Regions from separate parts of the Streptomyces sp. NPDC088124 genome, predicted to be linked through region 1. Evidence: riboswitches for the same ligand, from Rfam matches in the RefSeq annotation. Region 1 holds a riboswitch; the other holds the start of a gene.
What was found. Region 1 has a riboswitch for glycine ahead of gcvT (glycine cleavage system aminomethyltransferase GcvT). Riboswitches for the same ligand answer to the same signal wherever they lie in the genome.
Positions count from the first base shown of each region.

Region 1 (4,380 bases):
TGTCGACCATCAGGTACGCGCCGACCTCGTCCGCGATCCGGCGGAAGGCCGCGAAGTCGAGCTGACGGGGGTACGCGGACCAGCCGGCCACGATCAGCTTCGGGCGGGACTCCTTGGCGAGCCGCTCGACCTCGGCCATGTCGATCTGGCCGGTTTCGCCGTCGACGTGGTACGCGACGACGTTGTACAGCTTGCCGGAGAAGTTGATCTTCATGCCGTGGGTGAGGTGCCCGCCGTGGGCGAGGTTCAGACCCATGATCGTGTCGCCGGGGGAGAGCAGCGCGAACATCGCGGCCGCGTTCGCCTGGGCACCCGAGTGCGGCTGTACGTTCGCGTGCTCGGCGCCGAAGAGCGCCTTCACCCGGTCGATGGCGATCTGCTCGACCACGTCGACGTGCTCGCAGCCGCCGTAGTAGCGGCGGCCGGGGTAGCCCTCGGCGTACTTGTTGGTCAGGACGGAGCCCTGGGCCTCCATGACCGCGACCGGCGCGAAGTTCTCCGAGGCGATCATTTCGAGGGTGGACTGCTGGCGGTGGAGTTCGGCGTCGACAGCGGCGGCGACGTCGGGGTCCAGCTCGTGGAGTGAGGCGTTCAGAAGCGACTTCGAAGACATCACGGTCCCTGGGGTGTCTTGGTGCGGGGTCGTCCGGGTGAGCTGCGTCACGTCAGCCCGAGGTCAGTTGCCGGAGAACGTCGTGTATTCCTCGGCGGTGAGCAGGTCCTCCGGCTCCTCCGTGACGCGTACCTTGAACAGCCAGCCGCCCTCGAAGGGCGCGGAGTTCACCAGTGAGGGGTCGTCGACGACGTCCTGGTTCGTCTCGGTGACCTCGCCGGTCACCGGGGCGTACAGATCGCTGACGGACTTGGTGGACTCCAGCTCTCCGCAGGTCTCGCCCGCGGTCACCGTGTCACCGACCTCGGGAAGCTGGGCGTACACGACATCGCCGAGGGCGTTGGCCGCGTACTCCGTGATACCGACCGTCGACACGCCGTCCTCGGCGGCCGTCAGCCACTCGTGCTCCTTGCTGTAGCGAAGCTGCTGGGGGTTGCTCATGACCTGAATTCTCCTGTACGCGAGGGTGTGGTGCGGAACCGCTGTCTTGCGGACCGAGACGGGACGGGCGCGGAGGGCGTCCGTATCACTTCCGGCGCCTGATCACTTCTGGCGCTTGTAGAACGGCAGCGCCACGACCTCGTACGGCTCGTGGGAGCCGCGGATGTCCACGCCGACCCCGGCCGTACCGGGCGCGGCGTGCGCGGCGTCCACGTACGCCATCGCGATGGGCCGGCCCAGGGTCGGCGACGGGGCGCCCGAGGTGACCTCGCCCACGACGGCGCCGTCGGCGACCACCGGGTACCCGGCGCGCGGGACGCGGCGGCCCTCGGCGATCAGGCCGACCAGCTTGCGCGGCGGGGCGGCCGCGGCGCGCTCGGCGGCCGCCGCCAGCGCCTCGCGGCCGACGAAGGCGCCGCCGTTCGAGGTCTTGTCGAACTTCACGACGCGGCCGAGGCCCGCGTCGAACGGGGTCAGGGCGGTGGACAGCTCGTTCCCGTAGAGCGGCATGCCCGCCTCCAGCCGGAGGGTGTCGCGGCAGGAGAGCCCGCAGGGCACCAGGCCCACGCCCGCGCCGGCCTCGGTGAGCGCCTGCCACAGCCGCTCGGCGTGGCGCGGCTCGACGAAGAGCTCGAAGCCGTCCTCGCCGGTGTAGCCGGTCCGCGCGATCAGGGCGGGGACCCCGGCGACGGTGCCGGGCAGGCCCGCGTAGTACTTGAGCCCGTCCAGGTCGGCGTCGGTCAGCGTCTTCAGGATGCCGGGCGACTCCGGGCCCTGGACGGCCAGCAGGGCGTACGCGTCCCGGTCGTCCCGTACGGCGGCGTCGAACCCGGCGGCGCGGGCGGTGAGCGCGTCCAGGACCGTCCCGGCGTTGGAGGCGTTGGCGACGACCATGTACGTGTCCTCGCCGAGGCGGTAGACGATCAGGTCGTCCAGAATCCCGCCGTCCTCCTGGCAGATCATCGTGTACCGGGCGCGGCCCACGGCCACGGCGCCGATGTTGCCGACGAGCGCGTGGTCGAGGAGACGCCCTGCGTCCGGCCCCGTGACGGTGATCTCGCCCATGTGGGAGAGGTCGAAGAGCCCGGCGCGGGTACGGACCGCGGTGTGCTCGTCGCGCTCACTGCCGTAGCGCAGCGGCATGTCCCAGCCCGCGAAGTCGGTCATGGTCGCGCCCAGCGCGCGGTGCGTGGCGTCGAGGGCGGTACGGCGGGGGGTGCTGCTCGGGGGGACATGGCTCATCGGTGTGGCTCCCAGGGCATGACTACGAGGACGATCCTCCCCATCTGTCATCGGAACCTGAGAGGTTCATCACGACCCCGCGTACTGAGGTCATGACTTGCACCTTGGGTGGGGCCGTGACGACACGGCCCGCTTTTCAGATCTGCCTCGTCCGCGCGGTACGGGGCCTGAGAGATTCAAGGGAGGATCTTGCTCCTTCGGCGCCCGGCGCACAGGGCGACCGGGACTCTCCCGCGCGGATTCAAACGGCCGGTATGGAGTTGGCGGGCACATCATCGCACGGGGCGCGGCGACACGGCGCGGCCGGTCGGCACATCTCCGGTACAGGTGAGAGGCTTGCGGGACATTACCAAGTCTTTACACTTCATGGGCAAGAGACATGGGCAGGCCGGACGGGGCGGCCACCGGCCGGGCCGACCGGACCGACCGGGCCGGCACGGACTGAGCTGACAGGGGGACGGCGATGATCTCGCAGGGGTCCGGCGCGTGTGCCACGACCGCGGGCGTGCCCGTACAGCAGGGGGCGGGCGCGCTCGGTGAGGGACCCGTGGGGGTGGTGCCCCCGCCCGCCGGGCCCGCCGTGCGCGACCTGCGGGGGCTGGGGCCGGGCCGGGGGCCCGAGGGGCTGGTCTTCGGCGCCGGGGACCTGGTGGTCGTCTCCGGGCTGCCCGGCAGCGGCAAGTCCACGCTGATCCGGCGGGCCGCCGGGGGCGGCGGCATCGACTCCCAGGACGCGCGGGACCGCTGGGCGCGGCGGATGCCGTCCGTACTGCCCTACGCCGTCTACCGCCCCCTGGTACGGACGGCGCACTACGCGGGGCTGCGGCGTGTGCTGCGCTCGGGCGCGAGCCCCGTCGTGCACGACTGCGGTACGCAGACATGGGTACGGCGCTGGCTCGCCCGGGAGGCCGTCAGACGCGGGCGCCGGCTGCATCTGCTCGTGCTGGACGTGCCGCCGGAGACCGCCCGCGCGGGCCAGCGGGAGCGCGGCCGGGGCGTCTCGGGGTACGCCTTCGCGCGCCACCGCGGCGCGGTCCGCCGGCTGCTCGCGGCGGTGGCGGCGGGCCGGCTCCCGGAGGGGTGCGCCTCGGTGGTGCTGCTCGACCGGGACGCGGCGGGCGGTCTGGAGCGGATCGCGTTCTTAGACGGACCGGTCCTGGGCTCCGCGCCGGGAACGGAGTGACCCGCGCCACGCTCTATTAGGGTGCTGGGTGCCGCGGCAGGTCCCGGGCGGACCGGGCGCCGGGCGTACTGGGTGGAGGGGTAACACGTGGTGAACACTGCATGGCCGGGGAACGAGCTGGAAGAGGTGCTCACCGCCTCGCTCGGCAACGACGCGGCGGGCGGGCGGCTGGTCGAGGTGCTCGGCCGCAGCGAGATCTGGGTACCGCTGCCCAACGGGGGCGGCCCCGACAGTCCCTCGCTCGATCTGCCGACGGTCGAGATCGACGGCGCACCGTACGTCCCGGTGTTCAGCTCGCACCAGCAGTTCCTCCAGTGCGTCGGCGAGCACATGGCGTTCACCGTCGCGCCGGCCCGTGACTTCGCCCGCGGGCTGCCGCCGCAGCTCGGCATCGCGGTCAACCCCGGTGGTGCGGTCGGTGCGCCGCTGCCGCCGCTCGCCGTCGCCGAGCTGTGCCGGGCGGGACGTACCCCGCTCGACGGGCCGGCCAGCGGGGGCCGGGTCAGGCTCTTCGAGCCGGACTGGCAGGAGGACCCGGTCGACTTCCTCTCCGCCGCCGCGGCCGAGTTCGGCGCGGTGGGCACCGTGGCCACCGCCCGGCGCGCGCTCGCCAGCGTCGAGGGCGAGCCGCCGGTGCTCTTCATCGGCGTCCAGCTCTCCTCCTGGGAGGCCGCCGACCGCAACGCGCCGATGGACGCGCTCGGCCGCGCCCTGGGCCGGGTTCCGGTGGCCTGGCCGGTCAACCTCCTGCTGCTGGACCTGACGCAGGACCCGGTCGGCGAGTGGCTGCTGGCGAAGGTCCGGCCCTTCTACGAGCGCGCGTGACCGGAAGGGTACGACCGGCCGGGGCGGGTATGAGCCGTAGTCGCGGGCACGTCTCCGCTCCGGCCACGGCGCACGC
Region 1 is NZ_JBFBJB010000021.1:130,769-135,148, reverse strand. Features, by position in the region: gene glyA (serine hydroxymethyltransferase) at 1-613, opposite strand, end outside; gene gcvH (glycine cleavage system protein GcvH) at 677-1,054, opposite strand; gene gcvT (glycine cleavage system aminomethyltransferase GcvT) at 1,157-2,296, opposite strand; glycine riboswitch at 2,443-2,540, opposite strand; gene AB0P17_RS19310 (AAA family ATPase) at 2,760-3,479, shown strand; gene AB0P17_RS19305 (enhanced serine sensitivity protein SseB) at 3,570-4,304, shown strand.

Region 2 (4,380 bases), on a different contig from region 1:
GGTGTACGAGTGCTCCTCGCCCGACGAGGTGGTGAGCCTGCTCCAGGGGGGCCAGGGCATCTTCGGGATCGCGGTCGGCGTGGTGTGGCGGGACGTCGAGGCCGCGCTCTCCCAGCTCCACGGGGAGCGGATCGACACCGGCGAGACGCTGATCGGGAACAACCCCGCCGACGAACTGGCGCGCAGGCGCCGCGACCGGGCCGTCTGAGCGGCCCCGTCCCGCGGAACGGGGGGCAGGGCGGCAGCGTCCCGGGCCGATTGTCAGTGGCGTGAGGCAGCATCGGTGGTGTGAGAACCGCGCCGACCGTGCTGCATCTGGACATGGATGCCTTCTTCGCCGCCGCAGAGCAGGCGGCGAAGCCCAGTCTGCGTGGAAAACCGGTGGTCGTCGGGGGTTTGGGGCCGCGTGGTGTGGTCTCGACGGCCTCGTACGAAGCGCGGCGGTTCGGGGTGCACTCCGCGATGCCGATGGCCCAGGCACGGCGCCTCGCGCCGAACGCGGCGTATCTCGTGCCGCGCTTCACGCTCTACCGCGCGGTCAGCGAGCAGGTGATGGAGCTGCTGGGCAGGCTCTCGCCGCTGGTGGAGCCGCTCAGCCTGGACGAGGCGTTCGTGGACCTGGAGGCGGGCGGCTCGGCCCATGACACGGCCTCGGCGCTGGCCGCGGGGGAGCGGCTGCGCCGGGACATCAGGGCGCGGACCGGGCTCAGCGGCTCGGTGGGGCTCGCCGGGTCCAAGATGCTCGCGAAGATCGGCTCCGAGCAGGCCAAGCCGGACGGGCTGGTCCTGATAGAGCCCGGCACGGAGCGTGAGCTGCTGGGGCCCATGTCCGTACGGACCCTGCCCGGTGTGGGGCCCGCGACGGGCGAGCATCTGCGGCGGGCCGGCATGACGACGGTCGCCGATCTCGCCGAGGCGGGCGAGGACGAGCTGGTACGGCTGCTGGGCAGAGCGCACGGCACCTCGCTGCACCGGATGGCGCTCGGCCACGACGACCGGCCCGTGGTGTCCGAGCGGGAGGCCAAGTCCGTCTCGGTCGAGGACACCTTCGACACCGATCTCCACGACCGGGTGCGGGTGCGTACGGAGGTGGACCGGCTCGCCGAGCGGTGCGTGCGCCGGCTCCGGGCGTCCGGGCACTCCGGGCGCACGGTCGTCCTCAAGGTGCGCAGGTACGACTTCTCCACCCTGACCCGCTCGGAGACGCTCAGAGGCCCCACGGACGACCCGGGAGTGGTACGGGAGGCGGCCGGGCGCCTCCTGGAGTCCGTGGACACCACAGGGGGCGTACGGCTGCTCGGGGTGGGGGTGACCGGGCTCGCCGACTTCACGCAGGAGGACCTCTTCGCGCAGGCCGCGGCCCGGGAGCGCGCGGCGGAGGAGGAGCCCGGGGCGGCCGCTGCGGCCCCCGGCGGGCCGGAGGAGGGGCAGGGCGACGCCGTGGCCGGCGGCGGGGCGGGGCAGGGAAACTCCCCGGCGCAGGGGGCGGCGGACACGGGGGACGGGCCGCCGTCGCCGGCCGGGACGTCCGGCCCGGCCGGGGAGCGGCGGTTCCCGGCCGGACACGATGTGCGCCACGCTGAGTTCGGGCCGGGCTGGGTGCAGGGCAGCGGGCTGCGGAGGGTCACCGTACGGTTCGAGGAGCCCGGATCCGCACCGGGGTGGGTGCGGACGTTCTGGGCCGACGATCCCGCTCTGGAACTCTCCGAGCCGCTGCCCCTCGTACCCGGGACCGGTCGGTCGCCGGGTCAGTCGTCGTGGCCCGCCAGCCGCCCGAAGTCACGCTCGTTGTCACGGCCGGAGAGGCCCGCGGGCCCCTCCGGGGGTTCCGGGGACGGCAGGGCGAGACCGTAGTGGTGGTAGAGCTGAAGCTCCTGGTCGGGGGAGAGATGGCGACCGACACCGAAATCGGGGGCGTCCTTGATCAACGCGCGTTCGAAAGGGACCCGCAGCCCCTCCTCGGCCAGGGTGCTGGGGGCGAGGGGGACGAAGGCGTCACGGCTGAAGAGTCCGGTGCGCACGGCGGCCCATTCGGGCGTCCCCGTGGCGTCGTCGAGATAGACCTCGTCGACCGTGCCGAACTTACGGCCCTCACGGTCGTAGGCCTTGCGTCCTATCAGGCTGCGCGGATCGATATGGGTCTCCACGGTCCCTCCAGCGGGTCGCAACTGCTCCTGAACACTACGAAAGTGCAGAACCGGTGGGACGGCCACTCGAAAGTTGTCCGGAAGACCCCGCTGGTAGGCTGGCAAGCGGCTGCTGACCCCGTGCGGGAGAGTCCTCCGGTGAGCCCACCGGAGGCGCCGAAGGAGCAAATCCTCCCCGGAATCTCTCAGGCCCCCGTACCGCGCGGACGAGGTCACTCTGGAAAGCAGGGCGGGCGCCGTACCGTACGGCATCCGCTCTCACCGACGGTGAAAGCCGGACCGCCGCACGGCGGGCCGGTGAAGCTCTCAGGTCGAGATGACAGAGGGGGAGGCCGTTTAGGGCACCCGCGCCTTGGTGCCCCCGCAGGTCGTGGCAGACCAGGAGGCCTCCGTACATGAACGCCCACCGCACGCCGCTCGCCCAGCTGGAGCGAGGCACCCCCTTCGAACAGCGCCACATCGGCCCCGACGCGGGGGCGCAGGCGAAGATGCTCGCGCAGGTCGGTTACGGCTCGCTCGACGAGCTGACCGCCGCCGCGGTGCCCGACGCGATCAAGAGCGCGGAGGCCCTCGACCTCCCGGACGCCCGCACCGAGGCCGAGGTCCTCGCCGAGCTGCGCTCCCTCGCCGACCGGAACCAGGTGCTCGCGCCGATGATCGGGCTCGGCTACTACGGCACCTTCACACCGCCGGTGATCCTCCGCAACGTCATGGAGAACCCGGCCTGGTACACCGCGTACACGCCGTACCAGCCCGAGATCTCCCAGGGCCGGCTGGAGGCCCTGCTCAACTTCCAGACCGTCGTGGCCGAGCTGACGGGGCTGCCCACCTCCGGCGCCTCCCTGCTGGACGAGTCCACGGCCGCCGCCGAGGCCATGGCGCTCTCCCGCCGCGTCGGCAAGGTCAAGGGCGGTGTCTTCCTCGTGGACGCCGACACGCTGCCGCAGACGATCGAGGTGATCCGAACCCGCGCCGAGCCGACCGGTGTCGAGGTCGTCGTCACCGACCTCGGCGAGGGCATCCCCGCCGAGGCCGCCGAGCGCGGTGTCTTCGGGGTGCTGCTCCAGTACCCGGGCGCCTCCGGGGCCGTACGGGACATCAGGACCGTGATCGAGCGGGCGCACGACCTCGGCGCGGTCGTCACCGTCGCCGCCGATCTCCTCGCGCTCACGCTCCTCACCCCGCCCGGTGAGCTGGGCGCCGACATCGCGGTCGGCACCACCCAGCGCTTCGGCGTTCCCATGGGCTTCGGCGGACCGCACGCCGGCTTCATGGCCGTGCGCGAGAAGCTCGCGCGCAGCCTGCCGGGACGGCTCGTCGGGGTCTCCGTGGACGCCGACGGCAACAAGGCGTACCGGCTCGCGCTCCAGACCCGCGAGCAGCACATCCGCCGTGAGAAGGCCACCAGCAACATCTGCACCGCACAGGTGCTCCTCGCCGTCATGGCCGGGATGTACGCGGTCTACCACGGCCCCGACGGTCTGCGCGCCATCGCGCGGCGCACGCACCGGTACGCGGCGGTGCTCGCCGCGGGACTGCGCGCCGGCGGGGTGGAGACCGTGCACGACACGTACTTCGACACGCTCACGCTCCGCGTGCCGGGCCGCGCCGCCGAGATCGTCGCCGCCGCGCGGGAGGGCGGCGTCAACCTCCACCAGAGCGACGCCGACCACGTCTCCGTGGCCTGCGACGAGACCACCGGCCGCGCCCAGCTCGCCGCCGTGTGGACCGCCTTCGGCGTCCAGGGCGACATCGAGGCGCTGGACGCGGCCACCGACGACGTACTCCCCGGCCAACTGCTGCGCACCGACGACTATCTGACGCACCCCGTCTTCCACCAGCACCGCTCCGAGACCGCGATGCTGCGCTACCTGCGCCGGCTCGCCGACCGTGACTACGCGCTGGACCGCGGCATGATCCCGCTCGGCTCCTGCACCATGAAGCTGAACGCGACCACCGAGATGGAGCCGGTCACCTGGCCCGAGTTCGGCGCGCTGCACCCCTTCGCCCCGGCCGAGCAGGCCCAGGGGTATCTGACGCTGATCCGCGAGCTGGAGGAGCGGCTCGCCGAGGTCACCGGGTACGACGCGGTCTCCCTCCAGCCCAACGCCGGTTCGCAGGGCGAGCTGGCCGGACTGCTCGCCGTACGGGCGTACCACCGGGCCAACGGCGAGACCGGGCGCACCGTCTGCCTCATCCCGTCCTCCGCGCACGGCACGAACGCGGCGAGCGC
Region 2 is NZ_JBFBJB010000075.1:32,786-37,165, reverse strand. Features, by position in the region: gene AB0P17_RS38410 (MerR family transcriptional regulator) at 1-208, shown strand, start outside; gene AB0P17_RS38405 (DNA polymerase IV) at 289-1,854, shown strand; gene AB0P17_RS38400 (PRC-barrel domain-containing protein) at 1,749-2,147, opposite strand; glycine riboswitch at 2,261-2,358, shown strand; gene gcvP (aminomethyl-transferring glycine dehydrogenase) at 2,543-4,380, shown strand, end outside.
Region 2: linked by a shared signal. The riboswitch ahead of gcvP (aminomethyl-transferring glycine dehydrogenase) and the one ahead of gcvT (glycine cleavage system aminomethyltransferase GcvT) in region 1 are both predicted to bind glycine.